2 regions of the Micromonospora sp. NPDC006766 genome follow, and region 2 is predicted to be linked to the other one. Evidence: riboswitches for the same ligand, from Rfam matches in the RefSeq annotation. Region 2 holds a riboswitch; the other holds the start of a gene.
The links. A riboswitch is a leader RNA that binds a small molecule or an ion and turns the genes downstream of it on or off. The one in region 2 is predicted to bind cobalamin.
Positions count from the first base shown of each region.

Region 1: it holds a riboswitch for cobalamin, as region 2 does, so the genes downstream of both, ABZ671_RS23830 (ribonucleoside-diphosphate reductase subunit alpha) here and ABZ671_RS25150 (CbtB domain-containing protein) in region 2, are expected to answer to the same signal.

Region 1 is NZ_JBEYIX010000036.1:31,908-53,113, forward strand. It holds gene ABZ671_RS23795 (hypothetical protein) at 1-74, shown strand, start outside; gene ABZ671_RS23800 (rod shape-determining protein MreC) at 144-1,418, opposite strand; gene ABZ671_RS23805 (SigE family RNA polymerase sigma factor) at 1,411-1,932, opposite strand; gene ABZ671_RS23810 (polysaccharide deacetylase family protein) at 2,084-2,797, opposite strand; gene ABZ671_RS23815 (glycosyltransferase family A protein) at 2,794-3,576, opposite strand; gene ABZ671_RS23820 (IS4 family transposase) at 3,773-5,098, opposite strand; gene ABZ671_RS23825 (hypothetical protein) at 5,267-5,752, shown strand; cobalamin riboswitch at 5,857-6,068, shown strand; gene ABZ671_RS23830 (ribonucleoside-diphosphate reductase subunit alpha) at 6,202-8,592, shown strand; gene ABZ671_RS23835 (ribonucleotide-diphosphate reductase subunit beta) at 8,655-9,632, shown strand; gene ABZ671_RS23840 (short-chain fatty acyl-CoA regulator family protein) at 9,739-11,133, opposite strand; gene aceA (isocitrate lyase) at 11,360-12,631, shown strand; gene aceB (malate synthase A) at 12,628-14,238, shown strand; gene ABZ671_RS23855 (hypothetical protein) at 14,508-15,215, shown strand; gene ABZ671_RS23860 (cobalt transporter) at 15,212-16,003, shown strand; gene tnpA (IS200/IS605 family transposase) at 16,042-16,473, opposite strand; gene ABZ671_RS23870 (transposase) at 17,411-17,644, shown strand; gene ABZ671_RS23875 (hypothetical protein) at 17,687-17,920, opposite strand; gene ABZ671_RS23880 (extracellular solute-binding protein) at 18,299-19,606, shown strand; gene ABZ671_RS23885 (sugar ABC transporter permease) at 19,663-20,631, shown strand; gene ABZ671_RS23890 (carbohydrate ABC transporter permease) at 20,628-21,206, shown strand, end outside.
Region 2 is NZ_JBEYIX010000041.1:43,439-52,068, forward strand. It holds gene ABZ671_RS25125 (precorrin-3B synthase) at 1-642, shown strand, start outside; gene ABZ671_RS25130 (precorrin-8X methylmutase) at 639-1,268, shown strand; gene ABZ671_RS25135 (precorrin-2 C(20)-methyltransferase) at 1,271-2,785, shown strand; gene ABZ671_RS25140 (cobalt-precorrin-6A reductase) at 2,773-3,534, opposite strand; gene ABZ671_RS25145 (CbtA family protein) at 3,718-4,473, opposite strand; gene ABZ671_RS25150 (CbtB domain-containing protein) at 4,491-4,709, opposite strand; cobalamin riboswitch at 4,742-4,879, opposite strand; gene ABZ671_RS25155 (histidine phosphatase family protein) at 4,969-5,544, shown strand; gene ABZ671_RS25160 ((2Fe-2S) ferredoxin domain-containing protein) at 5,596-6,294, opposite strand; gene ABZ671_RS25165 (ABC transporter ATP-binding protein) at 6,291-7,052, opposite strand; gene ABZ671_RS25170 (iron chelate uptake ABC transporter family permease subunit) at 7,052-8,056, opposite strand; gene ABZ671_RS25175 (ABC transporter substrate-binding protein) at 8,113-8,630, opposite strand, start outside.

The DNA.
Region 1 (21,206 bases), on a different contig from region 2:
TCATCTATTACTCTACGAATAACGCCCCCGCTGACGTCGCAAGGGCTTCCGGCAGCGGCTCGGTCCACTACTGACCTGCAGACCTGTTGAGGATGCGCGGAGGCGAGTCGCCTCCGCGCATCCTTGCCGTCGGCGGGCCGCCGTCAGGGGGCGGATGGCGTCATGATCGACAATCTAGTCAGGTTGGCAAGGTCGGCCGTTGGCGTAAGCTCCACCGTGGTCGCGCCTGCTGCCTTGTCCGCGGACGCTCGCCCGATCGTGACAGCGCCAACCTCATTGCTGTGTTGGGACGGATCCGGCATCAAGACACGGTTGGTCTGGTAAACGTCACCGTCTGCGGGAATGCTTTCCATGACTAGCTTTCCGCCGGTGCCGCGTACGGAACCCGGAACATTACTGATGTTCGTGTACACCTGGCCGGCGAATCCGGTGCTGGTAATGAGGTCGATAGTGGCTTCGCCGCGGACGTCATCGACTGCCGTTACGCGTCCGACCAAGCCTTCGGCGACGACGGCTAGTTGCCCCTGCCGGACTCCCTGATCCTTCGGGAACGCCACGATTACCTGTTGGCCGGTCCTGCCGACTACCTCAGCGGGTACGGCCCGCGCGTCGCCGTCCACACCGTCCTCACCAGGTACCTCGAACACCTTCGTGGCGCTGGCGAACGGTCGCTTCGGCTTGATGAACCCCGCGATCGTCGTCGTCTGCGCGGTCGCAGCGATCGGCAATTCTTTTACAACAAGGCGGCTGGTAGGTCCGTCCGGTTCTTGTATCATGTCATGATCGATCGCGGTGCTCGACAGCCGCACCGCTGTCACGCCCGGCATGGCGATGGCAATGGCAATGGTGCCAAAGATGTCATTACTAACCACGCCGGCGGCTCCGGACAACCGAGGACTGACCAGACTTATCACCTGAGTCTTCACCGGGTCGGGCGCCGGCCGATCAACCCGCATCCGCAAGGCGTCCGCCGCACCGGAATCGCCGGTGAAGAACGCCAACCGCGGGTCGCCCTGTTTGTCGTATCCCTGTAGAACGACCACCGTCGAGCGCAGGCGTGGATGGCGCGTCGCGACAAGGGCCCGAACATCAGTGTGCGGGCCTGCCGAGTTGGTACGGTCCCAGACGCTGGTGGCCTCACGTACCAGGCCAGCGTCCACGTCTCCCACCGGGGACCAGCCCAGAAACGGGCCATCCGGGGGCAAGGCAGCGAGTTGCGGTGTGGACCCGAAGCCGACAACCCGAAACATCGTCACCAGCACCGCCAAGCACATTGCGGCCGCGGCTCCGGCGGCGATACGCTGCCGCCCGCGACGCCGGTCTGCCCGCCGCATGACCTTGCCTTCATAGCCCTCGGCCGGTATCACCGACTCGGCCAGATCCGCCAGGCCGTCACGCAACTCGGTCGTGTTATGCATAGCGCACCTCTTGATCGGCAACAGCGTCGGCCTCAACCCACTGCTTACGCAGAGTCTGCAGACCCCTTGATGAAAGACTCTTGACCGTGCCAACCGAACAGCCCATCACGTGCGCCGTGTCCTGCTCGGACAGGTCCTCGTAGAAGCGCAGTACGACGGCGGCACGCTGCCGTGCTGGCAGCCCGTCCAACGCCCGGCGGAGCAAGTCCCGCTGTTCCACCCCCACGTACTCGTCGCGCGCCTGACTGTCCACCAGCCGACCCAAGGGCTGTTCCCACCAGGATCGGCGCCGCCTCCAGGACACGAAGGTGTTGACTAGAATGCGCCGGACGTAGTGATCGACGCCTTCTGAGCGTTGCAGTCGAGGCCACGCCACAACCGTCTTGGCCAACGTCGTCTGGACCAGGTCCTCTGCTTTCCCTCGGTCTCCGCACAGCAGGAAGGCCGTCCGGAGCAGTGATCCGTAACGTGCCCGCACAAAGGCTGTCACCTCCTTATCCTCGCGATCGTGCATCAGCCACCCGCACCCTCGGTCTCAATCTCACGGCCACTACTTACGCTCTCGACCCCAGCAAACGTTGCCGTGACCCCGGAACTTTTTGACGATCGACCATCTCGACCCGCCCGCCGTGACGGCGATGCGCAGAAGGAGCCTCTCGGAAGGTCTACGCCTGGTACGCCGACACGCCGAGCAGCTCGTCCACCGTCACGAACCGGTAGCCTCGGGCCAGCAGCCCATCGATCGTCTCCCGCACCGCTACGACCGTCTCGGCGCGGTTGCCACCCCGGCCGTCGAACCCGTCGTGAAAGATGAGAATCGAGCCAGGGCGCGTCTTGGCGATGGCGCGACGGGCCATCCGTACGCCGGACGGCTGGAACACCTCCAGCGCATGGCCGAACTCGCCGGCAACCGGGTGCAGGCCGCTTCGGCGCAACATCCGCAGCAGGGCCGGCTGGCGCCACAGCCACGGTGTGCGGGCCAGCGCTGGGGTGCGGCCGGTGACCCGCGCCAGGATGTGCTGGGTCTGCTCCACCTCCCGCTCGTACGCTCGCGGCCGCAGGTATGTGCCGAACCGATGGCTCAGTGAATGGTTGCCCAGGACATGACCGGCGTCGATCGCGCGTAGGGCGACCCCGGGGTGACGCTCGACGCACTGTCCGACATAGAAGAAGGTCGCCCGGATGCCTCGTGCTGCCAGGATATCGAGGATCTGTGAGGTGTACGGCTCGTTCGGGCCGTCGTCAAACGTCAACGCCACCCGTCGTTCGGTGGACGCGCCGCGGTAGGGGTAGTCGCGCGAAGACGGGGCGAACGGCGACATCAGCAGCCAGTACGCCGCACCGATGGCCAGCAGCAACAGCCCGATCAGGACGGTCACCGCGCCTCCTGACGGCCGGCCGCCACGGCTACCTCGAACGACCCCGCGTGGTCGCGGAACGCCGGCGCCGATCCCAGCACACGCCGCTTCGCGATCCGGTTCACGGCATAGGTCAGCAGGTAGTGCACAGGCAGGGTCACGAACACGTTGTACGCGATCCCGCGGCTGAGCCTCCGACCTGACGTGCGGGTCGGGTTGTCATGGTCGTAGACGACCCGGCCCTTCTGCCGTAGCCGGCGCAGTTGGTCGAGTTCGTCGCCGCCCTGGGTCAGGCTGGTGTCGTAGCCCGTCCAGGCCTCGCGGCGGAAAGCGATGTTTGTCGCGCTCGCGTAAACGGCGCGGCCGGTCAGTCGGTAGACGCCGTTGACGGCCCCGAACAACATCCGGCTGTAGATCGGGCCCCACCTTGGGCCGTCGTCGTACCGGCAAGGGCCGACGACCGCGACGACGCGGCCATCGCTGCGGAACCGCGCGTCGATGCGGCTGAGCCAATCACGGCTGTGGACCGTATCGGCGTCGGTGGAGACGATGATCTCACCGCGCGCCGCCTCTGTGCCTCGCTGGCGGGCGTCGCACACCCCGGGCGTCGGCTCGGCCACCACTCGCGCGCCGAGGTCGCGAGCGATGTCCGCGGTCTCGTCCGTGCAGTTGTTGTCAACGACGATGACCTCGCACACTCCGTCGAAGTCCTGCTTCTGCAGGGAGAGGAGAGCGTCGGTGAGATAGCCGGCCTCGTTGAAGCACGGGATGACGACGGTGAACCTGGGCCTCTCTGGCATGTGGATGATTATTGGGGCGACGGGGTCGCTGAGACGATCCGGAAATCCCCCGACTTCAACCGGGGGCTATCCCCCAAGGCCCCTCAGGCTTACCCCTGGCACTCCAGCCGCCTTACCCTGCTCGCCAAGCTACGCGGACGGCGCTGGTGCGCTGCACTAGTAGCAACGCCGTTCAGTTAGGCGGTTCGGTCGGTCGTCAAGGGCCGGTGTCGAGGATGTTGATCTCGATGGTGGCTTTGTAGGTGGTGCGGTCGATGTCCGGGCCGCGGGCGTTGTACTTGGAGATGGCACGTTTGACGATGCGGGGCTTGGTGCGTACGCGTCGGTCGGGCATGAGTGCGGTCAGGATCCTTCGTCCGATCGCGCCGACGAGGTCGATGATCGTGTCGGCGATGATGCTGGCGGCCTGGATGACCTGGTCGCGGGCGGTGTGTAGGGCGATGGTGAAGCTGGCCCGGTCGGGGTCGAGTCCGGGGACGCTGTCGGTGGCGTCGACCATGGCGGTGCGGAGCACCTGATAGGTGACCAGCAGGGCGTAGATCTCCTGGTCGATCCCGGTCGGGGTACGGGCGCGTAGCACCCGCCCGCCGAGGATGGTGGATTTCAGTTCCAGGTAGACGGTCTCGATCTCCCACCGCTGGTGGTAGAGGGTGATCAGCTCGCCGGCCGGGTAGCGGCGGTGGTCGAGCAGGGTGGTGACCAGACGGTAGGTGCCGGTCCGAGCGCCGGCGCTGGTGACGATGCTGATCTCGGCCTCGACGACGCGGACAGGCAGGCTGCCGAGTTGGGACAGGTAGGAGCCGTCGCGGTAGCGGGCCCGCACCGGTAGCCGCCGGCCGGACTTGCATCGCACCAGCAGGTCCGCGCCGCCGGCAGCCAGTCGGGCCAGCAGATCCGCGGCGGCGAAGTTTCGGTCGGCCAGCAGCAACATCCCCGGCCGGAGACTCCCCGCCAACCGTGCCGCGTACCCGGTCTCGCCAGTGCTGGCCGGGCCGAAGACCGCGTCGATGACGCTGCGGGTCCCGCAGGCCACCAGGGCCAGGACCCGGACGGTGGGGTAACCGCCCGCGCCGTGGTTGCAGCGCTGCTTGACGAAGGTGGTGAGGTTCGCGGCGCTGTCGGCCACGCTCATCAGCGTGCCGTCCACAGCGCAGACCAGCAGCCCGCGCCAGGACACCGCCCCGGCCGCAGTCGTCGCGGCCGGGCCACGCAGCAGGTCGAACAACGCCCGCAGAGGCGCCACCCCGAGCCGTTGCCGGGCCTGACGCAGCGCGCTGGCCGTCGGCGCAGCCACGGCCAGGCCATGCAGACCAGCGGTCAGCCGATGCCAGACCTGCCCGTAGCCCAACTCGGCGAACAAGCAGCCGGCCAGCAGCAGGTAGACCACCACCCGTGAGGGCAGCAACCGAACCCGCGACTGCACCGCACCGGTACGTCGGAGTGCGTCATCAACCATCTCGAACGGCACCAGCTGGGTCAACTCGCCCAGATGGCCCGGCGCGAACCGGCCCGCCGCCACCATCGTCGTACGCGTTATGGCAATCTGTCCGGACAGCGGAGCTCCTGGTTTCGGGGTGTCTTGGAGTGACAACCCTCTCTACCGGAGCTCCGCTGCTTTGCATCCCTCGACACGCCTTGACAGGTCACCGAACCGCCTAACTGAACGGCGTTGGCACTAGTAGGGTGCGAGGTGTTGAAAACCCCCCGGGAGGCGGAAGCGCGCATCGGTCCGATCGGCGCGCTGCTCTGCCGACTGGCGTTCCTGGCAATCTGCCTGCCCGGGCCGGTCCTGCTCGCCGCCGCGCTGACGCGAGACCCAGTGCAGTCGCCCACGGACTTCTGGGGCCTACTCGCCGGTGACGTACTGGTGACGATCGTCGGTGTCGGTTTCGGCGTCTTCGGCTGGCGGCTGGTCACCCGCTCGCGCCGTGACGCGCGTCGGCTGTCCGCCGCCGGTGTCGCCGCGACGGCGGAGATTCCCGCGGTGGCGAACCATCTGGACGGAGAGGACCCGGGGCTGGAACTCCACCTGCGGATCAGTGGGCCCGGGTTCGCCACGTTCGAGGCGGACACGATCCGGGCCGACGACCCGGCCCTCGTGCCCGGCGCGGTGCTGGCCGCCGTCGTCGACCCCGCTGATCGCCTCTTTTCGATCACCGGGTTCCTTTCACCCTGACTAGCGGATGGTCAACGACGGGGGCCGGCTGCCCCGCGACGATGAGACGAAGTCGACACGCTGACACGACATCTTGTATTACCCCATCGCCGGTGGCGCCATATATGGTGTCTCACGCAGCTGGTTCGACCGCCCGGGTGGGTGGTCGAGGCAAGAGGGAACCCGGTGCGAGTCCGGGACTGCCCCGCAGCGGTGAGTGGGAACGACAGCCGTCACCAAGCACTGGACCGTGAGGTCTGGGAAGCGACGGCCAGTAGGCGACCGTAACCGGTCGCGCCCGCGAGTCCGAAGACCTGCCAGCGCGCCGCACGCGCCGCGTGCGGCGGTCGGAGGCCGCGCGGGACGGCTGACGCCATCAGCCCGCCGGCCACGGCAGGCACGCCATCCAGGCGAACAGTGGCGTTCTCCTGCGCGTCCGTCGACCTCGTCGACAGGCGTGAGGAGGGGACGTGACGGCGAAGCAGGAGCAGGCTGCGGCCGATCAGACGGTGCCGGAGCAGCGCTGGCATGCGATGCGGGTCCGCAAACGCAACGGCGACACCGAGCCGGTGGACGTCAACAAGATTGTCAGGGCGGTCGAGCGGTGGGTGGCCGACCTGGACGAGGTGGACCCGCTGCAGGTCGCCACGAAAACGATCAGTGGCCTCTACGACGGGGCGACCACCGCCGAACTGGACAAGCTGTCGATTCAGACAGCGGCGGAGTTGATCGGTGAGGAGCCGCAGTACTCCAGGCTGGCGGCGCGGTTACTGGCCGCGTACGTGGACAAGGAGGTTCGCGGGCAGGGCGTGGCGAGCTTCAGCCAGTCCATCCGGTACGCCCACGGTCTCGGGCTGATCGGCGACGAGACCGCCGCGTTCGTGGCCCGTAACGCCCGCAAGCTCGACGACGCGGTGGACCCGGTCGGTGATCTGCGGTTCGAGTACTTCGGGCTGCGTACCGTCGCGGACCGTTACCTGCTGCGGCATCCCGATTCGCGGTTGGTGGTGGAGACGCCGCAGTACTGGCTGCTGCGGGTGGCCTGCGGGTTGTCCGAGACGCCGGGCGAAGTGATCGGCTTCTACCGGTTGATGTCGTCGCTGGCGTACCTGCCGAGTTCGCCGACGCTGTTCAACTCGGGCACCCGGCACACCCAGATGTCGTCGTGCTTCCTGGTCGACTCGCCCCGCGACGAGCTGGACTCGATCTACGAGCGGTACCACCAGGTGGCGAGGCTGTCGAAGTTCTCCGGCGGCATCGGCATCGCCTGGTCGCGGGTCCGCGGCCGGGGCGCGCTGATCCGGGGCACGAACGGCCGGTCCAACGGCATCGTCCCGTTCCTGAAGACGCTGGACGCCGGGGTGGCGGCGGTCAACCAGGGCGGCCGGCGCAAGGGCGCGGCGTGTGTCTACCTGGAGCCGTGGCATCCGGACATCGAGGAGTTCCTGGAGCTGCGGGACAATACCGGCGAGGATTCCCGGCGGACGCACAACCTGAACCTGGCCAACTGGATCCCGGACGAGTTCATGCGCCGGGTCGAGGCGGACGGCGACTGGTCGCTGATCGACCCGTCCGACGCGCCGCAGCTCCCCGACCTGTACGGCGAGGAGTTCGACGAGGCGTACCGGGCCGCGGAGAAGAAGGCCGTCAAGACGGTCAAGGCCCGGGACCTGTACGGGCGGATGATGCGCACCCTGGCGCAGACCGGCAATGGGTGGATGACCTTCAAGGATCCGTCGAACCGGCTGTCCAACCAGACCGGGACGCCGGGCAACACCATCCACCTGTCGAACCTGTGCACCGAGATCCTCGAGGTCAACAACGACGCCGAGACCGCGGTCTGCAACCTCGGCTCGGTCAACCTCGGCGCCCACGTCACCCCCGACGGGGTCGACTGGGAGAAGCTGCGGGCGACCGTGCGTACCGCGGTGGTGTTCCTCGACCGGGTGATCGACATCAACTACTACCCGGCCGAGCAGGCGGCGGCGTCGAACCCCCGCTGGCGGCCGGTCGGGCTCGGCCTGATGGGCCTGCAGGACGCGTTCTTCACCCTGCGACTGCCGTTCGACTCGGTGGAGGCTCGCGAGCTGTCGACTCGGGTGCAGGAGGAGGTCTTCCTGACCGCGTTGGAGACCTCCGCCGGCCTCGCCGAGCGGTTCGGCCCGCATCCCGCGTACGCCGACACCCGGGCCGCGCAGGGCCAGCTACACCCGGACCTGTGGGGTGCCGAACCGACCCAGGTGCAGCGGTGGACCGCGCTGCGGACGCGGATCGCCGCCCACGGGCTGCGCAACTCGCTGCTGGTCGCCATCGCCCCGACCGCCACCATCGCCTCGATCGCCGGCTGCTACGAGTGCATCGAGCCGCAGGTGTCGAACCTGTTCAAGCGCGAAACCATGTCCGGCGAGTTCCTCCAGATCAACACCTACCTGGTACGTGAGCTGAAGACGCGCGGGCTGTGGACGCCGGCGATCCGGGAGCAGATCAAACGCGCCGACGGATCGGTGCAGGGCATTACCGGACTGCCCGCCGACGTGCGCGAGTTGTTCCGCACCGCGTGGGAACTACCGCAGCGGGCATTGATTGACCTGGCCGCCGCCCGCGCGCCGTACATCGACCAGTCGCAGTCGCTGAACCTGTTCCTGAGCGCGCCGACCATCGGCAAGCTGTCGTCGATGTACCTGTATGCCTGGAAGTCCGGGCTGAAGACCACCTACTACCTGCGCTCGCGTCCCGCGACCCGCATCCAGCAGGCCACCGTCGCCGTCTCCCCGGCAAGCACGCCGATCGTCGCGGTGAGCGACGACGAGGCATTGGCCTGCTCCCTGGAAAACCCCGAAAGCTGCGAGGCCTGCCAGTGACCACGATCCCCAATTCCCGCGCCGCCAGCACCGGCGAACGGCACCTGCTGCTCGACCCCGGCATGGACCTGACCCTGCGACCGATGCGCTACCCGCACTTCTTCGACCGCTTCAAAGACGCCATCAAGAACACCTGGACCGTCGAGGAGGTGGACCTGCACGCCGACCTGGCCGACCTGGCCCGGCTCACCCCGGCCGAACGGCACCTGGTGTCCCGGCTGGTCGCCTTCTTCGCCACCGGCGACACCATTGTCGCCAACAACCTGGTGCTCAACCTCTACCAGCACGTCAACTCCCCGGAGGGCCGGCTCTACCTGTCCCGGCAGCTGTTCGAGGAGGCGGTGCACGTCCAGTTCTACCTGAACCTGCTCGACACCTACGTACCCGACGAGGAGGAACGGTTCGCCGCGTTCGCCGCCATCGAGAACATTCCCTCCATCCGGCGCAAGGCAGAGTTCTGCTTCCGCTGGATCGACTCAATCTTTGAACTGCGCGAGCTGAGGACCCGGGACGACCGTCGGGCGTTCCTGCTCAACCTCATCTGCTTCGCCACATGCATCGAGGGGTTGTTCTTCTACGGCGCCTTCGCCTACGTCTACTTCCTGCGTTCGCGGGGTCTGCTCAACGGGCTCGCCTCCGGCACCAACTGGGTGTTCCGCGACGAATCGATGCACATGGCGTTCGCGTTCGATGTGGTGGACACCGTCCGGCGGGAGGAGCCGGACCTGTTCGACGCCGAACTGGAACGGCAGGTCACCGAGATGCTCGCCGAGGCGGTCGAATGCGAGGTCCAGTTCGCCGAGGACCTCCTCGAGCAGGGCGTATCCGGGCTGTCGCTGGCCGACATGCGCGAATACCTGCAGCACGTGGCCGATCGCCGGCTCGTCCACCTCGGCATCGCACCCCGCTACGGTTCGGCGAACCCGTTCGCGTTCATGGAGCTGCAGGACGTGCAGGAACTGTCGAACTTCTTCGAGCGGCGGGTGTCGGCGTACCAGGTCGGGGTGACCGGGAGGGTCACCTTCGACGACGACTTCTGACCGACGGTCGGGGGTGGACGGCCGGAGATCGAGGTCTCCGGCCGTACCGCCACCCCGTCGGAGCCGCCCACGATCGCGGCGCGTCCCGCCCGGCGCCGGGCTCGGCTCAGCCCTTCAACGGGTACGGGATGAAGGTGCTCCGGTTCTCGTCCAGGTCGAGTTGGCGGCTGATCGGCGCGGCGGCCCGCTGCGGGCAGGTCATCCGCTCGCAGGTCTTGCAGCCGGGGCCGATCGGGGTGGCGGCGTCGGCCGCGTGCAGGTCCATCCCGGCGGAGTAGACCAACCGGTTGGCGTGGCGGGTCTCGCAGCCCAGGCCGATCGCGTAAACCTTGCCGGGCTGGTTGTAGCCGCCGTGGTGGCGGGTGATGGTGCGGGCGGTCCACAGGTAGCGTTGCCCGTCGGGCATGGCGGCGACCTGCACGACGACCCGGCCGGGTGAGCTGAACGCCTCGTAGACGTTCCACAGCGGGCAGGTGCCGCCGGTGTGGGAGAACGGGAAGCCGGTGGCGGACTGGCGTTTGGACATGTTGCCGGCCCGGTCGACCCGGACGAACGAGAACGGCACCCCACGCGCGCGGGGGCGTTGCAGCGTACTGAGCCGGTGACACACCGTCTCCCAGCCCATCGCGAAGTGCTGGGTGAGCAGGTCGATGTCGTACCGGCGCTGCTCCGCCGCGGTCAGGAACTGCTCGTACGGCAGGAGCAGCGCGGCGGCGAAGTAGTTCGCCAACCCGACCCGGGTGAGGATCTGGGTCTGGGTTTCGTCGTACCGTTCCTCCTCCACGATCTCGTCGATCAGGTCGGCGAACTCCAGTAGCGCGATTTGCGCCGCCATCCGCATGGCCTCCTGCCCGGCTCGCAGCGACGCCGACAGGTGCAGGGTGCGGGTCTGCGGGCGATAGCGGTGCAGTTCGTCGCCGAGCAGGGCGGCGTCGTCGCGGCGGACGAGAATGCCGTGCCGATGGGCGAGCCGGTCCTGTAGCGCGGCGCGGACCTCGCCTCGGCGGAATCCGATGGCCACGGCCAGCCGCTCCGCCGCCTCGTCCAGATCCGGTACGTAGTTCTGCCGTCGGTAGAAGAACTCGGTCACCTGGTCGTGCGGGCTGCGGCCGATCGTCTCGCGATCGCCGAGCAGTTCGGCGAGTTGCTCGTCTGTTTGCCGGTACCGGCGGTGCAGGTCGATGACAGCCTCGGCGACGTCGGGCAGCCGGGTGGCGAGTTCGGTGAGATCGGCGATGCCCGCCCGCCCGGGGAGCGCCTCGCGCAACCCGGCGACCAGCCTCGGGGTGTCCCGCGGGGCGAAGACGGCCGAGTCGACGCCGAACACCTCGGTGATGCGCATGAGCACCGGGACGGTCAGCGGCCGGGAGTCGTGTTCGATCTGGTTGAGATAGCTGGGCGAGATGTTCAGCAGGCGGGCCAGGTGCGACTGGCTGAGAGCGCGGTCTTCGCGCATCCGGCGCAGTCGGGCACCCGCGAAGATCTTGGCGATCGCCCTCACCTCCCTGCTGGTCTTCGCTGGTCCGGCACTATTTGCAGAAAGAAAATATAGCGGTTCGCAACTTCGCAAAAAGGGGCGGGAAATTCTCAGAACTTGGCCTTTTCCGTCCCTCGACCTGCCGCCGACGCCGTGTGACCGTTGGCAGCACGCCGGACCGGCATCGAGTCGACGCCGCCACGGGCACGTCCGAAATGCCGGCGTCACCGACATTCGAGGGGACCAGACCATGCAGAACGCCGCTGAGCAGTTGCGTACCGAGTGGGAGACCAGTCCACGCTGGCAGGGAGTGCGGCGCAGCTACCGGGCCGAGGACGTGGTGCGCCTACGCGGGGCGATCCAGGAGGAACACACGCTGGCCCGGCACGGCGCCGACCGGCTGTGGCAGCTGCTGCACAGCGAGGACTACATCCACGCCCTGGGCGCGCTCACCGGCAACCAGGCCGTGCAGATGGTCCGCGCCGGCCTGAAGGCGATCTACCTCTCCGGCTGGCAGGTGGCCGCCGACGCCAACCTCGCCGGACACACCTACCCCGACCAGAGCCTCTACCCCGCCAACTCGGTGCCCGCGGTGGTGCGCCGGATCAACAACGCCCTGCTGCGCGCCGCCCAGATCAGCACCGCCGAGGGTGACACCGAGGGAATCGGCTGGCTGGCGCCGATCGTCGCCGACGCCGAGGCCGGGTTCGGCGGCCCACTCAACGCCTACGAGCTGATGACCGCGATGATCGCGGCCGGCGCCGCCGGGGTGCACTGGGAGGACCAGCTCGCCGCCGAGAAGAAGTGCGGCCACCTCGGCGGGAAGGTACTCGTCCCCACCGGCCAGCACATCCGTACCCTCGAGGCGGCGCGGCTCGCCGCCGACGTCGCCGGCGTGCCCTCGGTGGTCATCGCCCGCACCGACGCGCAGGCCGCCACCCTGCTCACCACCGACGTGGACGAGCGGGACCGTCCGTTCGTCACCGGCGAGCGGACCGCCGAGGGCTTCTACCGGGTACGCAGCGGCATCGAGCCGTGCATCGCCCGCGGCCTGGCCTACGCCTCGCACGCCGATCTGCTCTGGATGGAGACCTCCACCCCGGACCTGGAGGTCGCCCGTCGGTTCGCCGAGGCGATCAAGGACCAGTACCCGGACCAGCTGCTCGCCTACAACTGTTCGCCGTCGTTCAACTGGCGTAAGCACCTCGACGACGCGACCGTCGCCAAGTTCCAGCGGGAGCTCGGCCACATGGGCTACAAGTTCCAGTTCATCACGCTGGCCGGCTTCCACGCCCTCAACTACTCGATGTTCGACCTGGCCCGTGGGTACGCCACCGACGGAATGTCCGCCTACGTGGCGCTGCAGGAGCGGGAGTTCGCCGCCGAGGCGAACGGCTACACCGCCGTCAAGCACCAGCGCGAGGTGGGCACCGGCTACTTCGACCTGATCAGCACCGTGCTCAACCCGGCCGCGGAGACCACCGCGCTGCGCGGCTCGACCGAGCAGGAGCAGTTCGCGTGAGGTACGAGGTCATCGGCCCGCTGGCCGAACGATTCGACGAAGTCCTCACCGCCGAGGCGCTGGACTTCCTGGTCGCGCTGGACAGCGAATTCGCCGCTCGCCGGGTCGCCCTGCTGGACACCCGCCGGGCCCGCCGCGACCGGTACGCCACCGGTCAACTGCCCGACTTCCTCCCGGAGACCGCCGCGATCCGCGCCGACCTCACCTGGCGGGTCGCGCCGCCGGCCCCCGGCCTGGTCGACCGGCGGGTGGAGATCACCGGACCGACCGACCGCAGGATGACGGTCAACGCCCTCAACTCGGGGGCGAAGGTGTGGCTCGCCGACTTCGAGGACGCCACCGCTCCCACCTGGCACAATGTCATCGCCGGTCAGCTCAACCTGATCGACGCGCTGGATCGGCGGATCGACTTCACCGACCCACGCGGCAAGCGGTACGCCCTCGGCGACGAGCTGGCCACGATCGTGGTCCGGCCGCGCGGCTGGCACCTCGTGGAGAAGGGCATCGCGGTCGACGGTCGGCCGATCTCCGCCAGCCTGGTCGACTTCGGGCTCTACCTGTTCCACTGCGCCCGGCGGCAGCTCGACGCCGGCGCCGGACCGTACTTCTATCTGGCCAAGCTCGAAAGTCACCGCGAGGCGCGGCTGTGGAATGACATCTTCGTCTTCGCCCAGCGGTACCTCGGCCTGCCGCAGGGCACCATCCGGGCCACCACGCTGATCGAGACGATCACCGCCGCCTTCGAGATGGAGGAGATCCTGTACGAGCTGCGCGAGCACTCGGCGGGACTGAACGCCGGACGGTGGGACTACATCTTCAGCGTGATCAAGAACTTCGGGCAGTGGCCGGACTTCGTCCTGCCGGACCGGTCCGAGGTCACCATGTCGGTGCCGTTCATGCGCGCGTACACCGAGCTGCTGGTGGCGACCTGCCACCGGCGCGGCGCGCACGCGATCGGCGGGATGGCCGCGTTCATCCCCAGCCGGGAGCCCGAGGTCAACGAGGTGGCCCTCGGTCGGGTGCGGGCGGACAAGCGGCGGGAGGCCGGCGACGGGTTCGACGGCTCCTGGGTCGCCCACCCGGGTCTCGTCGAAACCTGCCGGGAGGAGTTCGACGCCGTGCTGAGCGAGCACCCACACCAGCTCGACCGGCTCCGGGACGACGTCAGCGTCACCGCCGCCGACCTGCTCGCCGTCGACAAGACCCCGGGCCAGGTCACCACCACGGGGCTGCGGTCCAACATCGCGGTCGCGCTGCGCTACATCGACGCCTGGCTCGGCGGCGTCGGCGCGGTCGCCCTGTCGAACCTGATGGAGGACGCGGCGACCGCCGAGATCGCCCGCTGCCAGGTCTGGCAGTGGCTGCACCACCGCACTCCCCTGGCCGGCGGCGGCTGCGTCACCGACGACCTGGTTCGATCCATCCTCGCCGAGGAGTTGGCCGCCCTGGTGGCGGGCCGCGTGGGCGGCCACCGTGACCGCGCCGAGCAGGCCGCGCGGATCGTCGAGGACACCGCGCTCGGCGAGGACCTGCCCGCGTTCTTCACCACCGGCGCGTACGCCCGGCACCTCGGCCCGAACCGAAGGCCGGCAGGGTCGGTCGGCTGACGAGGAACGGGCGCCTCACCGGGGCCGGGAAGATCGGCCAGGACCTTCCCGGCCCGGTCGGTGTGCGCGGTCGCGGACACTCCCACGGCAATCCTGGCGCACTCGGACGCCGACCTCGTGCCGGTGGCACCGACGCTGCCGCCCTCGAGACTGATCAACTGACTGTTCACGTCACCGTTCCGCGCCACACACTGCCTCGGACCTGCGCGTTTCCCAACAGTCGACAAGGTGAGGCCGACTCCCGTCACGGCAGGATCTGGAGCCTTTCCTTGTCATCATTCGGACTTCGGCGTCGGCGCGACGCGGCGCGAGCTGTCGCGCTGGCGGCCTGCGCCGTCACCGGCTCGATCACGGCCGCACCCGCCCCGGCGGCGGCGCATCCGTTCGGCGATCCGCAGACCGTGACCATCGCACGCGACCAGCAGCGACCCGAGGTCGTGCGCGTGCGGTGGCACGTCGGCGGCCCCGACGACCTGACCCTGCTCGGGGTTTCGCTCGGCCTGCTGCCGCAAGACCGCGTCCTGGCGGACGGCGCGATCGACTATCGGCACACGGACGCCGCCGTGATCGGCTCATCCGAGGAGTTCGCGGCCTACCTGCTCAAGCAGATCACGGTCACCGACCGCGAGCGATCGTGCCTCGGCGCCGTCGAGCCGCCGAAGTCCCTAGCCCGGATCGGCGCGACCGTCGACTACACGTGCCCAGGGTCGGTCGGCATGGTCACGGTCGCGGTCCGGATGCTGACTGATCTCCACCCCGCGTACCGTGCTCTGGCCACCGGTCCGCACGGCCAGCGCGCGGTGTACGGCTCGGGCGAGGACTCCCACGACTGGGTCCTCGCCGGCACGCCGGCGGCGGGCAGCAGCAGCCTCGGCCGCAGCGCCGCCGCCCAGATCGCCGCCGTCACCGGCGGTGCACTGCTGGTCGCGATGCTGATCATGTGGCGGCGGTCGCGTCGCCGGAGGACCGTGGCATGAACGACGTCACCGCCTACCTCGCGTCCCTGTCGGACCGGCTAGAGGATCTCATCCACTCGCCGGGTGTGCCGCCGCTGGCGTTCGCCCTCGCCTTTCTCGCGGGCGCCGGACACGCGGTGGCGCCCGGGCACGGCAAGAGCCTGGCCGCCGCGTACCTCGTCGGCTCGCGCGGCCGGATCCGCGACGCCGCCTGGCTGGGCGGCTCGGTGGCCGTCATGCACACGGTCTCCGTGCTGGTGATCGGCGTGGCATGGACGTTCCTGTCCCTGTCCGACGTCGTCCGGATGCAGGAACTCACGAGTTGGCTGCAGCTCGGCGCCGGCGTGATCGTCCTGGCCACCGGCCTGTGGATGGTGCGCCGGCACCTGCTCGGCCACAGCCACAGCCACCATCACGGCCACAGCCACGGCCACCATCACGGCCACGGCCACGGCCATGAGCACGAGCACGACCACGGCAGGCGTCCCGGACTGCTCCTGCTCGGCATGTCCGGCGGGCTCACCCCCTCTCCGGCCGCCTTCCTCGTGCTGGCGACCGGGCTGTTTCTCGGCCGCGCCGGATTTGCCCTACTGCTCGTCCTGACGTTCGGCCTCGGGATGGCCGTCGTGCTCTTCGGCGTCGGCCTCCTCGCGGTCGCCGGCAGCTCCCTGGTCGTCCGCGGCGCGCAGTCGCGTACCGTGCTGCGGCTGGCCAGCCGCGTAGCCCCCGTCCTCGCGGCTGGCGGCATCACTCTGTTCGGCGCCGGTCTCGTCGTGGTCGCCGTGATCCAACTCGTCAACAAGGTTTAGCGAGGAATCCCGGCCGTTTAGGGCCGGGAGGAATCGCGTCACGGGCCTGGACGTTTCTGGTTGGCGATGTACTGCTTGACGATCTCCAGTGGTGCCCCGCCACAGGAGGCGGCGAAGTACGACGGTGACCACAGGTGGCCGTGCATGATGTGCCGGTTGATCCGCCCGGTGAATTCTTTACGCAGGTAGTGGGCGGACACGCCTTTGAGTGAGCTGACGAGCGTGGAGATGGCCAGCTTCGGCGGGTAGCGCACGAGCAGGTGCACGTGGTCGTCTTCGCCGTTGAACTCGGCCAGCTCCGCGCTCATGCCGGCGCACACGTCGGCCATGACCTGCTCGCAGCGGGTGAGCATCGCGTCGTTGAGTACGTCCCGGCGGTATTTGGTGACAAAGACCAGATGCGCGTGAAGGTTGTAGACGACGCTGCGTCCTCGGCGAACATTGGGGTCCGGGGTCCATCGTGGTGACATAGACCAGATGGTAGACTGTGGACGTGAAGGTGGTTGTGCAGGTGCGCCTGTTCCCGGATGCCGCCCAGGAGGCGGCGTTGCGGGACACGCTGGCCCTGTGCAACGAGGCCGCGAACCTTGCCTCGGGCGAGGCGTACCGGTTGCGCGTGTTCGGGAAGCAGGCGTTGCAGCGGCTCACCTACGGGCAGCTGAAAGAGATGGGCCTGTCGGCGCAGCCGGCGATCCACGTGGCCCGTAAGGTCGCCGGCGCGTACGCGACCCTGAAAGCCAACATCAGCGCCGGCAACCTGGGCAAGTCCGGATCAGCGCGCCGTCGTAAGGTCGAGTCGAAGCCGATCCTGTTTCGGTGTGACGCCGCGCAGCCGTTCGACGACCGCTGCCTGTCGTGGCAGATCGCCGGCCGCACGGTGTCGATCTGGACTGTTCGGGGACGGTCGGGACGCATCCCGTTCCGCTGTTCCGACGCGCAGTACGCCATCCTGGCCGTCCACCGCAAGGGCGAGTCGGACCTGGTGTGCCGTGACGGCAAGTGGTACCTGTACGCCACCTGCGACATCCCCGACGTCGAGGTGAAAGAGCCGGACGGGTTCCTCGGCGTCGACTTGGGCATCGCGAACATCGCCACGACCAACGACGACACCCGACACTCGGGCAAGGCTTTGAACCGGGTGCGGCATCGTAACCAGCGGTTGCGGGCCAAGCTCCAGCGCATCGGCACCAAGTCCGCCAAGCGGCTGTTGAAGGCCCGCCGGCGTAAGGAAGCCCGGTTCGCGGCCGACACCAACCATCGCATCGCCAAGCAGATCGTGACCGAGGCCGAACGCACCGGCCGCGGGATCGCCCTGGAAAACCTCACGGGCATCCGCGACCGGGTACGCTCCGACGGCCCCAGCGGGTCACCCTGCACACCTGGGCATTCCACCAGCTTGGCCAGTTCATCGCCTACAAGGCGGGCCGGGCCGGGGTGGCGGTCGTCCACGTCGACCCGGCGTACACCTCGCAGGGCTGCTGCGCCTGCGGACACATCGCCAAGGCCAACCGCCCCAACCAAGCCACCTTCCGATGCACGTCGTGCGGCTTCGCTGAACACGCCGACGTCAACGCAGCCCGCAACATCGCCGCACGCGGTGCCGCGGACTGGGCAGCCGTCAGCCTGCCAAACGCGGCGTGACCGATGCACCCAGCACCGACCATGATCTGCAAGCTCGGCCCTTCAGGGCCGAGAAGCTGACTGGCAGTTGACTTGCCGGCCCGGCCGGGACGACATTCCAGCTTCGTGCCGGCGTTCATCCACTGCGGCTTGAGCCAGTTGCCCGAAGATCGCCGGGCAGAAGCACGACGACATGTCGTGTTGGTGCCAGCCCTGGGTGTCGTAGCCGAGGCCTTCGCCCTCGCTCAGGTCGACGATCAGGGTGACGGCGGGATGCGCGACCATGGTGATGTCCACGAGTGCGGGGACACGTTGGCGAACCCGGCCATGCTGATCCCCGGCAGCCGATCTGACGGGCGCGGGACTGCGATCTCCACCGACGCCCAGTCGGGTGGCGCCCCGGTCGTCAGCACGTGACCACTCTACGTCGATCACGGAGCGTAGGAATTCATGGGATCGTCGATACCCGCGCCCGCTTGCTGCCCTGGTCTGATCTTCTGGCCGGATTCGCGCCTTATCGCTGGTCGCTCTCATGCATGTGCAGCATCGCCTGCTGTTGACAAGATCACGGAGCCTGGGTACCGTGCCGTGAAATCGATTTCATAGACCACTCCGCGTAACCGATATCTGCGCCACAGCACCAGCCACGCGTGGCGTGTGACAAAGGAGTACACCATGAAGTTGTTCAGGGGCATGGCATCACCACGAGCGGGCGTGACACGACGCGGCGTGCAGGTCATGAGCGTCGCGGCCGCCGCCGTGCTTGCGCTGAGCGCATGCAGCACCGCGGGCGGAGGTAACTCGTCCGGCAAGAGCGCCGGCGGCGAACTGACCTTCTCCAACTGGCAGTTCCTCGAGGACGGCAAGGGACCGATCCTCTGGGACGCGGTGAAGGGCTACACCGGCCCCGACGGCAATGTCTCGCTGACGAAGATCGAGATCCCGTTCGCGAACTACGCCGACAAGCTCAGCACCGAGCTGGGCGCCCGCGGCGGCCCGGACGTGATGGTGCTGCAGGACAGCCAGTTCGCGTCGCTCGCCGACGCCGGGGTGCTCGAGCCGCTCGATGACATCGCGAAGGAGTTGGGCGACTCGCTGAACGGCACCAACAAGGCGGGCTTCTTCCAAGACAAGCAGTTCGGGTTCAACTGGGAGCGACCGACCTACAACACGGTCATCTACAACAAGGACCTCTTCACCGAGCTCGGCCTGAAGGTCCCCACGACGTTCGACGAGTTCCTCGCCACCGCGAAGACCATCAAGGAGCAGCGCGGCATCGCCGGCTGGGCCGGACGCCACCAGACCGCCGAAATCGACGGCTGGACGCTCGAAATGGCGAACTGGATCTACGGCTTCGGCGGCGAACTGAGCGACGGCAAGGAGCTCACGATCGACGCCCCCGCGAACGTCAAGGCGGTCGAGGCCTTCCTGGAGACCTTCAAGTCCGGCGTCGCGCCGATCGGCGACGACGCGTCGACCTTCCGCGCGAAGTTCGGTCAAGGTCAGGTCGGCATGCTGTTCGAGAACTCTGGCGTCGCGACCACCCTCACGAGCAATCCCAAGAACGTGATCAACGGTCAGAACCTGGGTGCCGCGCCACTGCCCATGGCGAACGCGGGCTCCAACTCGCAGCTGATCCTCGCCGTCAACGCGGCGAGCAAGAACAAGGAGGCTGCGAAGGACTTCGTTCGCTGGGTTCTCGGTGAGAAGGGACAGACCGCCCTCCGCGCCGGTCTGGGTGCCTCGGCGATGGCCACCGATGTCGAGCCTGACCCCGAGTTCCTCAAGGCGAACCCGTGGGCCACTCAGTTCCTGGAGGCCGCGAAGACCTCTCGCTCGACTCTCGTCGAGGGTTTCGAGACCGAGAGCAAGGTTATCTGGCGTGAGTTCCTGACGGCTGTCGAGGACCTGCGTGTCAACGGCGGTGACGTTGCGGCGAAGCTTGCCGGCGTGCAGAAGGCGCTCAAGGCAGAGCTCAGCTGATGTGCGCGGGGGTGGGTGGTTGCGCCGCCCACCCCCGCTCAACGGAAAGGACCACGATGGCCACGAACACGGCCGAGAGGGCGCAGACACCGCAGCGCAGCGCGCGGTCCGTGAATCGGCGGCGCGGCAGAGGAAAGCTCTCACCCTTCATCGAGCGTAACGGCGCATATCTCTTCCTCTTCCCGGCGATCGCGTACCTGGCGATCTTCACCGTCTATCCGCTGATCCGCGGAGTCCTGCTGTCCTTCACCGCGACCAAGCTGGTAAATCCCGACGGCGGCCGGTCCGTCGGTCTGGACAACTACGACTACCTGCTCGCCAGCGACAAGTTCTGGGCCTCGGTCGGCACGACCCTGCTGTACACGCTCTTCACGGTCGTCTTCGCCGTCGGCATCGGCACCGCCGCGGCGCTGTTGCTGAACAAGTCGTTCCGCGGGCGCGGCCTGGTCCGCGCCATCGCCACCGTCCCGTGGGCCGTGCCCACCGTCGCGGCCGCCCTGATCTTCGTCTGGATCTACAACAATGAGCAGGGCGTCCTCAACGGCACCACGACGGCGCTCGGATTTGGCCAGCACGGCTGGCTTGTCGACCCGCGATACGGGCTCTTCTCGGTGACCCTCGCCACGGTCTGGAAGCTCACACCGCTGGTCCTGCTCGTCATGCTGAGCGCACTGCAGAGCGTGCCGCACGAGCTGCGCGAGGCCACCTGGGTCGACGGCGCCTCGCCCCTGCAGTCGTTCCGTGCCGTCACCCTCCCGCACATCATGCCGACGATTCGTGTCATCACGCTGCTGATGACGATCTGGTCGATCCGCCGATTCGAGATCATCTTCCTGATCACGGGCGGTGGGCCGCTCGACAAGACCAACACCCTCGTCGTCAACGTTTACCGCACCGCCTTCCAGGACCAGAATCTCGGCCGCGCGGCCGCGATCGGCGCGCTCGGTCTCGTCCTCTCGCTGCTCGTGACGGTCGTCTACTTCGTCATCGAGCAGATCCAGGAGCGTCAGGAGAGCCAGCGATGACCACCTCTCTCACCTCGATGAAGCCGCTGCGTCGGCGTGGAGCCCTCGCCCGGATGGGCAGCCTCGGCAAAGCGATCCTCATCACGCTACTGGTCGTCTTCACCGGCTTCCCCGTCTACTGGATGCTCGGCACGTCGCTGGGGACCGAGCAGTCCCTCTACCGCGACGGTCAGCCTCTGGTCCCGGAGTTCGCGAACATCGGCCAGTGGGGCACCTTCCTCTCGGAGGTCCCGATCCTGCGCTGGCTCTGCAACTCCTTTGTGATTGCCGCGGGAACGACGGTCCTCAGTCTCGTGCTCGCGACGATGGCGGCATACGCGCTCAGCCGCTACCGCTTCCGCGGGCGAGGCATTGCCGGGTTCATCTTCTTCAGCACCCAGATGCTGCCAGAGGCACTCATCATCGTGCCTCTGTACGCGATCTTCGCGGGCGCCGGCCTGCTGAACAGCCACTGGGGGCTCGTGCTCGCGGACACCGCATTCGTGATGCCGGTGAGCATGTTCATCATCAAGAGCGGCATCGACAAAATCCCCTACGAGATCGAGGAATCGGCGCGAATCGACGGGTGCTCGCGC
Region 2 (8,630 bases):
GAGGCGGTGGTCGTCGCCGTACGGGCGTTCCTGCGCCAGCGCGGCGGCCGGCGAGACGTGTGGCGCATCACAGACCTGCCGGACGTGCCCACGGCGATCGTCGCCGCGCTGGACGGTCCGCACGCCGACCCGGTCGACCCGCCGCGCGGCGCGCCGCCCCAGGTCGGCCCGCACCCGGCCGGCTTCGTGGTCGCGGCGGCGCCGTTCGGTCGGCTCACCACCGAACAGGCCAACACCGTGGCGGCCCTGGCTGATGGGCCCGTGGTGGTGACCCCTTGGCGCACGATCGTCGTGCCCGGGCCGCCCACAGTGACGGCGCCCCGGCTGGCCGAGGTCGGGCTCGTCGTCGATCCGGCATCGCCCTGGGTGGGGGTGACCGCCTGCACCGGCCGGCCAGGCTGCGGCAGCGCCCTGGCCGACGTGCGCGCCGACGCCACGGCCGCCCTCACCGCCACAGGCCCGCCCGCTGCCGGTGCGCTTCCGCTGCACTGGGCCGGTTGCGACCGCTGCTGCGGGCGTCCGCCCGGCCCGGCCGCCGTCGCCGTGGCCACCGGCACCGGTTACCGTGTCGCGAGTCCCCGTGGGGATGATCATCACGGCCCGCTGCCCGAGCGGGTGGCACAGGCACGGAGACCTCGATGAGCTACGACTACGTCCGCGACGGCGCGGAGATCTACCGCCGCTCGTTCGCCACCATCCGCGCCGAGGCCGACCTGTCCCGGTTCCCCGCCGACGTGTCCCGGGTGGTGGTCCGGATGATCCACGCCTGCGGCATGGTCGACCTGGTCAACGACGTGGACGCGCACCCCGAGGTGGTCGCCGCGGGCCACGCGGCACTGAAGGCGGGCGCGCCGGTGCTGTGCGACGCGGCGATGGTCGCAGCCGGCATCACCCGCAGCCGGCTGCCCGCCGACAACGAGGTGCTCTGCACGCTGCGCGACCCGGCGGTGCCGGACCTGGCGCGGGATCTCGGCACCACGCGCAGCGCCGCCGCGATGCAACTGTGGCGGGACCGGCTCGACGGAGCGGTGGTGGCGATCGGCAACGCCCCCACCTCACTGTTCCGGCTGCTCGAGATGATCGACGAGGGCGTCGGCCGACCGGCCGCCATCGTGGGGGTGCCCGTCGGGTTCATCGGCGCGGCCGAGTCCAAGCAGGCCCTCGCCGCACACCCGGCGGGGATCCCGTACCTGGTCGTGCACGGTCGCCGTGGCGGCAGCGCCGTCACCGCGGCGGCCGTGAACGGCATCGCGAGCGAGGTGGAGTGACGATGACGCAGCCCGGCACGCTCTATGGCGTCGGCGTGGGACCCGGCGACCCGGAACTGCTGACGGTCAAGGCCGCCCGGCTGATCGCCGAGGCCGAGGTGATCGCCTACTACTCGGCCCGGCACGGCCGCAGCATCGCCCGTACCATCGCCGCTGGCCTGTTGCGCGAGCATCAGCTTCACGAGCCGTTGGTCTACCCGGTCACCACCGAGGGCACCGACGACCCGGCCGGCTACGAGGGCGTCATCCGCCAGTTCTACGACGACAGCGCCGAGCGGCTGGCCGTCCATCTCGCCGCCGGCCGCGACGTCGTGGTGCTCTGCGCCGGCGACCCGATGTTCTACGGCTCCTACATGTACCTGCACGAGCGTCTCGCCCACCGGTTCCCCGCCGAGGTGGTGCCCGGTGTCACGTCGGTCAGCGCCGCCTCCGCCGTGCTCGGCCGGCCCCTGGTCGAACGCGACGAGGTGCTGACCATCCTGCCCGGTACGCTGCCCGCCGAGGAACTCGCCCGGCGGCTCGCCGACACCGACGCCGCCGCAGTGCTCAAGCTGGGCCGCACCTTCGACAACGTCCGCGCCGCCGTCGAGGACGCCGGCCGGCTGCCCGAGACGTGGTATGTGGAGCGGGCCACCTCGCAGCGGGGACGGCAGGCTCCCTTGGCCGAGGTGCCGGCCGATGAGGTGCCGTATTTCTCGCTGGCCCTGCTGCCCAGCCCGACCAGCGCGGCCGCCCGGGACGAGTCGCCGGCCCCGACCCCGGGGCAAGCGGGGGAAGTCGTGGTCGTCGGCCTCGGCCCGGCCGGACCCCGGTGGCTGACCCCGGAGGTGGCGCGGGCGCTGCGCGAGGCCGAGCACCTGGTCGGCTACGGCCCCTACGTCGACCGCGTGCCGGTGCGCCCGGGCCAGCAGCGGCACACCTCAGGCAACCAGGTGGAGACCGAACGGGCCGCGCACGCCCTGGAACTCGCGCTCGCCGGCGCCCGGGTGGTGGTCGTCTCCTCCGGTGATCCCGGAGTTTTCGCCATGGCCAGCGCCGTCTACGAGGTGGCCACCGCGCACGAGCGGTTCGCGGATGTCCCCGTGCGGGTCCTGCCCGGCCTCACTGCGGCGCAGGCCGCGGCGAGCCGGATCGGCGCACCGCTCGGCCACGACTTCGCGGTGATGTCGCTCTCCGACCGGCTCAAGCCGTGGCCGGTCATCGAGGCCCGGCTCGCGGCGGCCGCCGCAGCCGACCTGGTCCTGGCACTCTACAACCCGGCCTCGGCCAGCCGCCGCTGGCAGGTCGGCGCCGCCCGCGACGTGCTGGCGCGCCACCGCGACGCGAAGACACCCGTGGTGGTCGCCCGCGACGTCGGTCGTGTCGGTGAGACGATCACCGTCACCACGCTGGCCGAGCTCGATCCGGAGACGGTGGACATGCGCTGCCTGCTCATCGTCGGCTCGTCGACGACCCAGGTCAGCACGAGGGGCGACGGGTCCACCGTGGTCTGGACTCCGCGTACCTATCCCGGCTGAGTCGGCAGGGCGGACAGCCAGTCCATCGCCTCCTCGACCGTGGCCACCGCCGTCGAGGAGGCGACGGGTGCGGGACGCTCGATCATCAGCACCGGGAGCTCGAGGCGGCGTGCGGCCGCGAGTTTCGCTTCCGTGAGCGGGCCCCCGCTGTCCTTGGTCACCAGCACGTCGATGCGGTGGGTACGCATCAACTCCAGTTCGCCCTCAAGGGTGTAGGGGCCGCGACTGCGCAACAGCCGGACGTGGGCGGGGATCGGCTCCGCCGGCGCGTCGACGACCCGGGCGAGGATCCACAGTCCGGTCAGCGGCAGGAACGCCGAGATGCTCTGCCGGCCGGTGGTCAACAGCACCCGTCGCCCGAGCCTCGGCAGCATCCGCGCCGCGGCGTCCACATCGGGTACGCGGTGCCACCGGTCGCCCTGCTGGGCTGTCCAGCCCGGTCGTTCCAGCCGTAGATGGGCCACGCCGGCGGTGGCGGCGGCGTCGACCGCGGCGGCCCGCATCCGGGCCGCGTACGGGTGGGTCGCGTCCACGACGGCGTCGATGCGGTGCGTGGTGAGCCACCGCGCCAGGCCGCTGGCGCCGCCGAACCCGCCGACACGTACCTCACCCACCGGTAGGCGGGGATCGGCGACCCGCCCGGCCAGTGAGGAGATCACCCTCGTCGCCGGCTGGTCGACGAGCAGGGCGGCGAGGGCCCGTGCCTCGGCGGTGCCGCCGAGGATGAGCACCCGTCGCTCAGAAAACACCTGCATACCGTTCACTTCCATCGGCGGGGCGAGTTCCGGGATGGTCGGGGTCGGGCCTACCCTCGCGCCACAAGCCCGGAGCGCCCCCCACCACGGCCGGTGCCCGCCTCGGCAGCTTGAGCGAGGCGGGCACCACCAACAATCACTGCAGCATCACGATCGCGTCGGGTCGCGCGTTACGGCTCAACGGCCGACGCCGACCGCCGCCTCCTCCGTCGTGGCCGCACGCCGGCGCATGCGAGGTCCGGCGACCACGCCGAAGAGCAGTCCCAGGACGGTCCAGGTGGCGAGCTGGGTGCCGAGCGAGGCGAGCCGGAACTCCCAGAGTACGGAGGCGGGGAAGCCTTCGGGGATCTCGTTGATTGCCGGGAGGGCCATCTGGATGATGGCGATGAGTACGACGAACGCGCCGACGGCCGCGATGGTGGCGTTCCACGTGCCGTAGCGGGGATGCAGCCAGCGCCCGAAATACAGGGCGAGGAGCCCGACCGCGACCGCGATCACGATCATGAGGAAATGCAGGCCGGTTCGTTCGCCCAGGCTGTCCGGGTCGCCGGTGGCCGGCGGGTTGGCGGGGTACTTGAGAAAGGGTACGAACGCGACGGTCAGGAAGCCGCCGAGCGCGACGAGCGCGGCGGTCGCGCGGGGGCTGAAACGACCGATCCGGCCGTACGCGACAGCGAAGACAAGGGCGAACAGGCCGCCGAGCGCGACGCCGTACACCAGCGTGGCGGTGCCCAGGCCGACGGTGCTCTGCACGGTGCGGCTGAACAGTTCGTGCTCGTCGCCTTCGCCGTGCGCGGCGGCATGCATGGACTCGAAATCGATGGCCTGACCGACCGGGCCTTCACCAAAGAACGTGGCGAACAGGAAGGTGACGGCACCGGCGGCAAGGCCGACGAGCATGCCGCGAACAAGTAGCGAGCGTGCGGACAACATAGAAACTCCTGCCAGGCTCAGTGGCAGGGGAAGCCGAGCAGGTGGCGGCCGTCGTGCACGAACTCATGCACCGTTGCGCCGGAGAACAGCGAGAACACACCCTGTTCCACGCCGACGAAGTACAGCAGCACAGCCGCGAGGATCGCGCCGAAGATCGCCCAGGGCAGGATCTGGCGCAGCGGAATGGCGGCCGGTAGGGAAACGGCGGCGGGGGTGGGCAGTGACACGTCAGACATGACAAGAACCTCCTCGGGATCACGCGTCCCATAGCGGGTTTCGGCGACGGGGAGGGTCTGACTCCCGGCCAGGTGGGTTGGGCCCACAACCGGTTACAGTGGCGCGACCGTGCCGGCATCTCACCGGCTTCCTCCTGCCATCACGCTGTGCCCCGGACGGTACGGCTGACGAGGCAGGAGTGTCAACGTGCGGAACGAAACCGGATCTGTAGAGCACTCGGAGGAAACCGACGGTGGCGAGGCACGGAGGTCAGCTGGTATGAGCAGTCGCCTGGTACTGGTCAGCCACGCACCCACCGCGGCCACCAGGGCTGCCGCCTTTCCACAGAACGAGCCGCTTGACCCGCACGGTCTGGCCGACGCGGTGGCGCTCGCCAACGTGCTGCCCCGCGCCGACGAGGTCCGGTGCGGGCCGGCGCTGCGCTGTGTGCAGACCGCCGCCGCGCTCGGGCTTGCGCCGGCCATCGACGAGATGCTCCGCGACGCCGACCTCGGCCGCTGGGCCGGTCGTATGCTGGACGATGTCGCGGCTGCGGAACCGGACGCGGTTGCGGCCTGGTTGACCAACGCGGCCGCAGCACCGCACGGCGGCGAGTCTCTGCACGACCTGCTCGACCGGACTGGCCGCTGGCTTGGCGCCTTGCCCGGCACCGTGCGGACGCTCGTCGCGGTCACCCACCCGATGGTGATCCGTGCCCTGATCGTGAACGCGATAGGCGCCGCACCTGCCTCGTTCTGGCGGATCGACATCGCGCCGCTCACCGGGACCGTTCTGCGCGGTGGCTCCGGACGCTGGACGGTGCGGATGATAGCGGGTCCGCTGGCTTGCCAGTAGTGGCTCTGTTCGCCGCTCCCCCTGTCCCGGATCGAGCCGATGGCGGCACATTCACGAGTCGCGTGGGCGTCTGCCGTCAACCGGCATGCCGTCGCGCAGGTGCTCGTCGGCGATACGGACGGCGAGGTCGGCGTCGACGTGTTCGTACCAGATGTCGTCGGGATACACGACGACGAGCGGGCCGAGGTTGCACGGGAACAGGCAGCCGGTCGCGGTGACCAGGACGTCGTCGTCGCCGAGGCCATGCTCCGTCAGGCGTTTGCCGAGGGCGGCGGCGACGTGCTCGGCACCGTATGCGGTGCAGCGCGGCCCGCGGCAGACCAGCACGTGCCGGCGGTGTCGGGTGATCTGTGACCAGGCCGGGCTGCGGAACGGTCCGGGGTTGCCGTCGACCGTGGTGTGGTCGCCGGTGATGGCATCGGTGACTGCTGTGACCAGCGCGGGCTGCGCCGCCAGCGGCGCGGCGACAAGGATTCGTGTCTGCCGGTCCCGTGTGGTGCGCCAGTGGGCGACCGCGCGGCGGATCCAGGTGTCGAGGTACCGGTCTGGCGGTACGTGCGTGGCCACGAGCAGGACTTCGCCCTGCGCCGGTACGGCATCGAGGGCTGCGTGCAGGGACGGCTCGGCGCCGTCGAGGAAACACGCTCGCACCGGTACGCCGGTGGCCTCGGCGGCGGCCGCGGCGAGGCGGTGGATCGCGTCGTGGCCGCCGTGGTGGGTCGCCCCGCGTGAGACGAGCAGAACGTTCATGCTGCCGGCGCCCGGTAGGTGATGACCGGACGTCCGTCGTGCACGGTGACGTCGGCGTCCACGGCGTACACGTCGGCGAGCAGCGCGGGCGTCAGCACGCCGACCGGCGGTCCGGAGGCCACGACCCGGCCGTGGTGCAGCACCACCACGAGGTCGCAGAACATTGCGGCCAGGTTGAGGTCGTGCAGGGCGGCGAGGGTGGTGACGCCGCTGCGGCGGACCAGGTGCAGCAGCTGCAGCTGGTGGCCGATGTCGAGGTGGTTGGTGGGCTCGTCGAGCAGTAGCAGTTGCGGCTCCTGGGCCAGGGCCCGGGCGAGCTGCACCCGTTGGCGTTCCCCGCCGGACAGCGTCTGCCACTTGCGGTGCGCGTATCCGGTCATGTCGACGCGTTCGAGGGCGTCGGCGGCGGCCGCCCGGTCGGTGTCGCTGTCGGACCAGCGGGAGCGGCGGTGCGGGGTCCGGCCGAGCAGCACCACGTCCAGCGCGGTCAGGTCAAGGTCGGTCTCGGCGTACTGGGCGAGCAGGGCCATCCGCCGCGCCGCGGCGGCACGCGGCAGCCCGGCCACGTCGTCGCCCTCGACGGTCACGGTCCCGGACCCGGGGGCGATCAAGCCTGCGACGACCCGCAGCAGGGTGGTCTTGCCGGACCCGTTCGGGCCGAGCAGGCCGACCAGGCTGCCGCGCGGCGCCGAGCAGGTCACCCGGTCGAGGAGGCGAGCGGCCGGCACCGACCACGAGACATCACGGATGTCGAGCATCAGGCTTTCCCATCCTGACGGCGCAGCAGCACCACGAACGCGGGCACCCCGAGCAGGGCGGTCAGCACGCCCACCGGCAGCTCACGGGGTTCGAACAGGGTCCTGGCCGCGGTGTCCACCCAGATCAGAAAGATCGCTCCGGCAAGGACGACGACCGGCAGGAGCCGCCGGTGGTCGGGGCCGGTGAACCGCCGCGCGGCGTGCGGCAGCATCAGCCCGACGAAGCCGATCGCACCGCTGATCGCGACCAGCACGGCGGTCAGCAGCGCCGTGGTGACCAGCAGCAGCCACCGGACACGCCCGACGTCAACACCGAGGGCGGCGGCGGCCTCTTCGCCGAACGCGAACGCGTTGAGCGCCCGGGCAAACCAGAGGATCACGGCGAACACCGCCGCGAGCACCGGCGTCGCCCACCCGAGTGCGGTCCAGTCGGCGCGGGCGAGCGAGCCGGACAGCCAGAAGGTGATGCTGTGGGTCGCGTGCGGGTCGGCCACCCAGATGATCACGAACGAGGTCAGCGCGGAGCACAGCTGCGCGATGGCGACGCCGGCCAACACCACCCGGGTCGGTCGCAGGACCGCCCGCCGGCCGGCGGCAGCGACCACGACGGCGAACGCGGCGAGTGCCCCCGCGAACGCGCCCCCGGTGAGCGCCGCCGCACCCGCGCCGAGGCCCAGGACCAGAACGGCGACGGCGCCCAGCGACGCCCCGGAGGAGACGCCCAACAGGTACGGGTCGGCGAGCGGGTTGCGGGTGACGGTCTGCATGACCGCCCCGGAGGCGGCGAGCCCGGCCCCGACCACGGCGGCGCCCAGCACCCTCGGCAGCCGCAACTCCCACACGATGTGGTCGCGCAGCAACGGCACGTCGGCGCTCGTCAGGCCGAGGTGGTCGGTGATGACCAGCCACACGGTGCCCAGCGACAGGTCCGCCGGCCCTACCGTCACGGCCGCGCCCACCGACAGCAACAGGCCACCGGCGAGCACGACCACCACGGTCACCATGCCCACCGCCCGGACCGGCCGCGCCGGAGCCTGCGCCGGCCGGGTGGTAGCGGTGGTCAGTTGTTCACCCCGCCGACACCCCGGGCCAGGGCCTCCACGGCGAGCACGTTCCGCACGCCTGCGGAGGTAGAGGAGAAGTCCAGGACGACGTACCGCTTGTCCTTGACGGCGGGCAGGTCTTTGAGCGTCGCATGCTTTTCGAGGAACGCCTGCTTGGCGGCGGCGGTGTCCCAGCTCGCGTCAACGAGCACGATGACGTCCGGGTTGCGCTCGACGACGGTCTCCCAGCTGGTGTCGGCCCAGCTGCCGTTCAGGTCGGCGAAGATGTTGGTGACCCCGGCCGCGGACATGATCATGGCCGGGCTGCCGCAGCAGGCGCCGGCACTGGGCGCGTCGGTGCCGCCGTCCCACCACAGCACCCGCATGCCCTTCGCGCCCGCTGACACCTTCGCGATGCGCTGCTGCTGGTCGGCGATCAGCGTCTCGGCCCGCTCCCCGACGCCGAAGATCGCGGCGATCTCACGGATCTCGGCGAACACGTCATCCATCGTCAGCTTCGCCGGTCGCGTGTCTT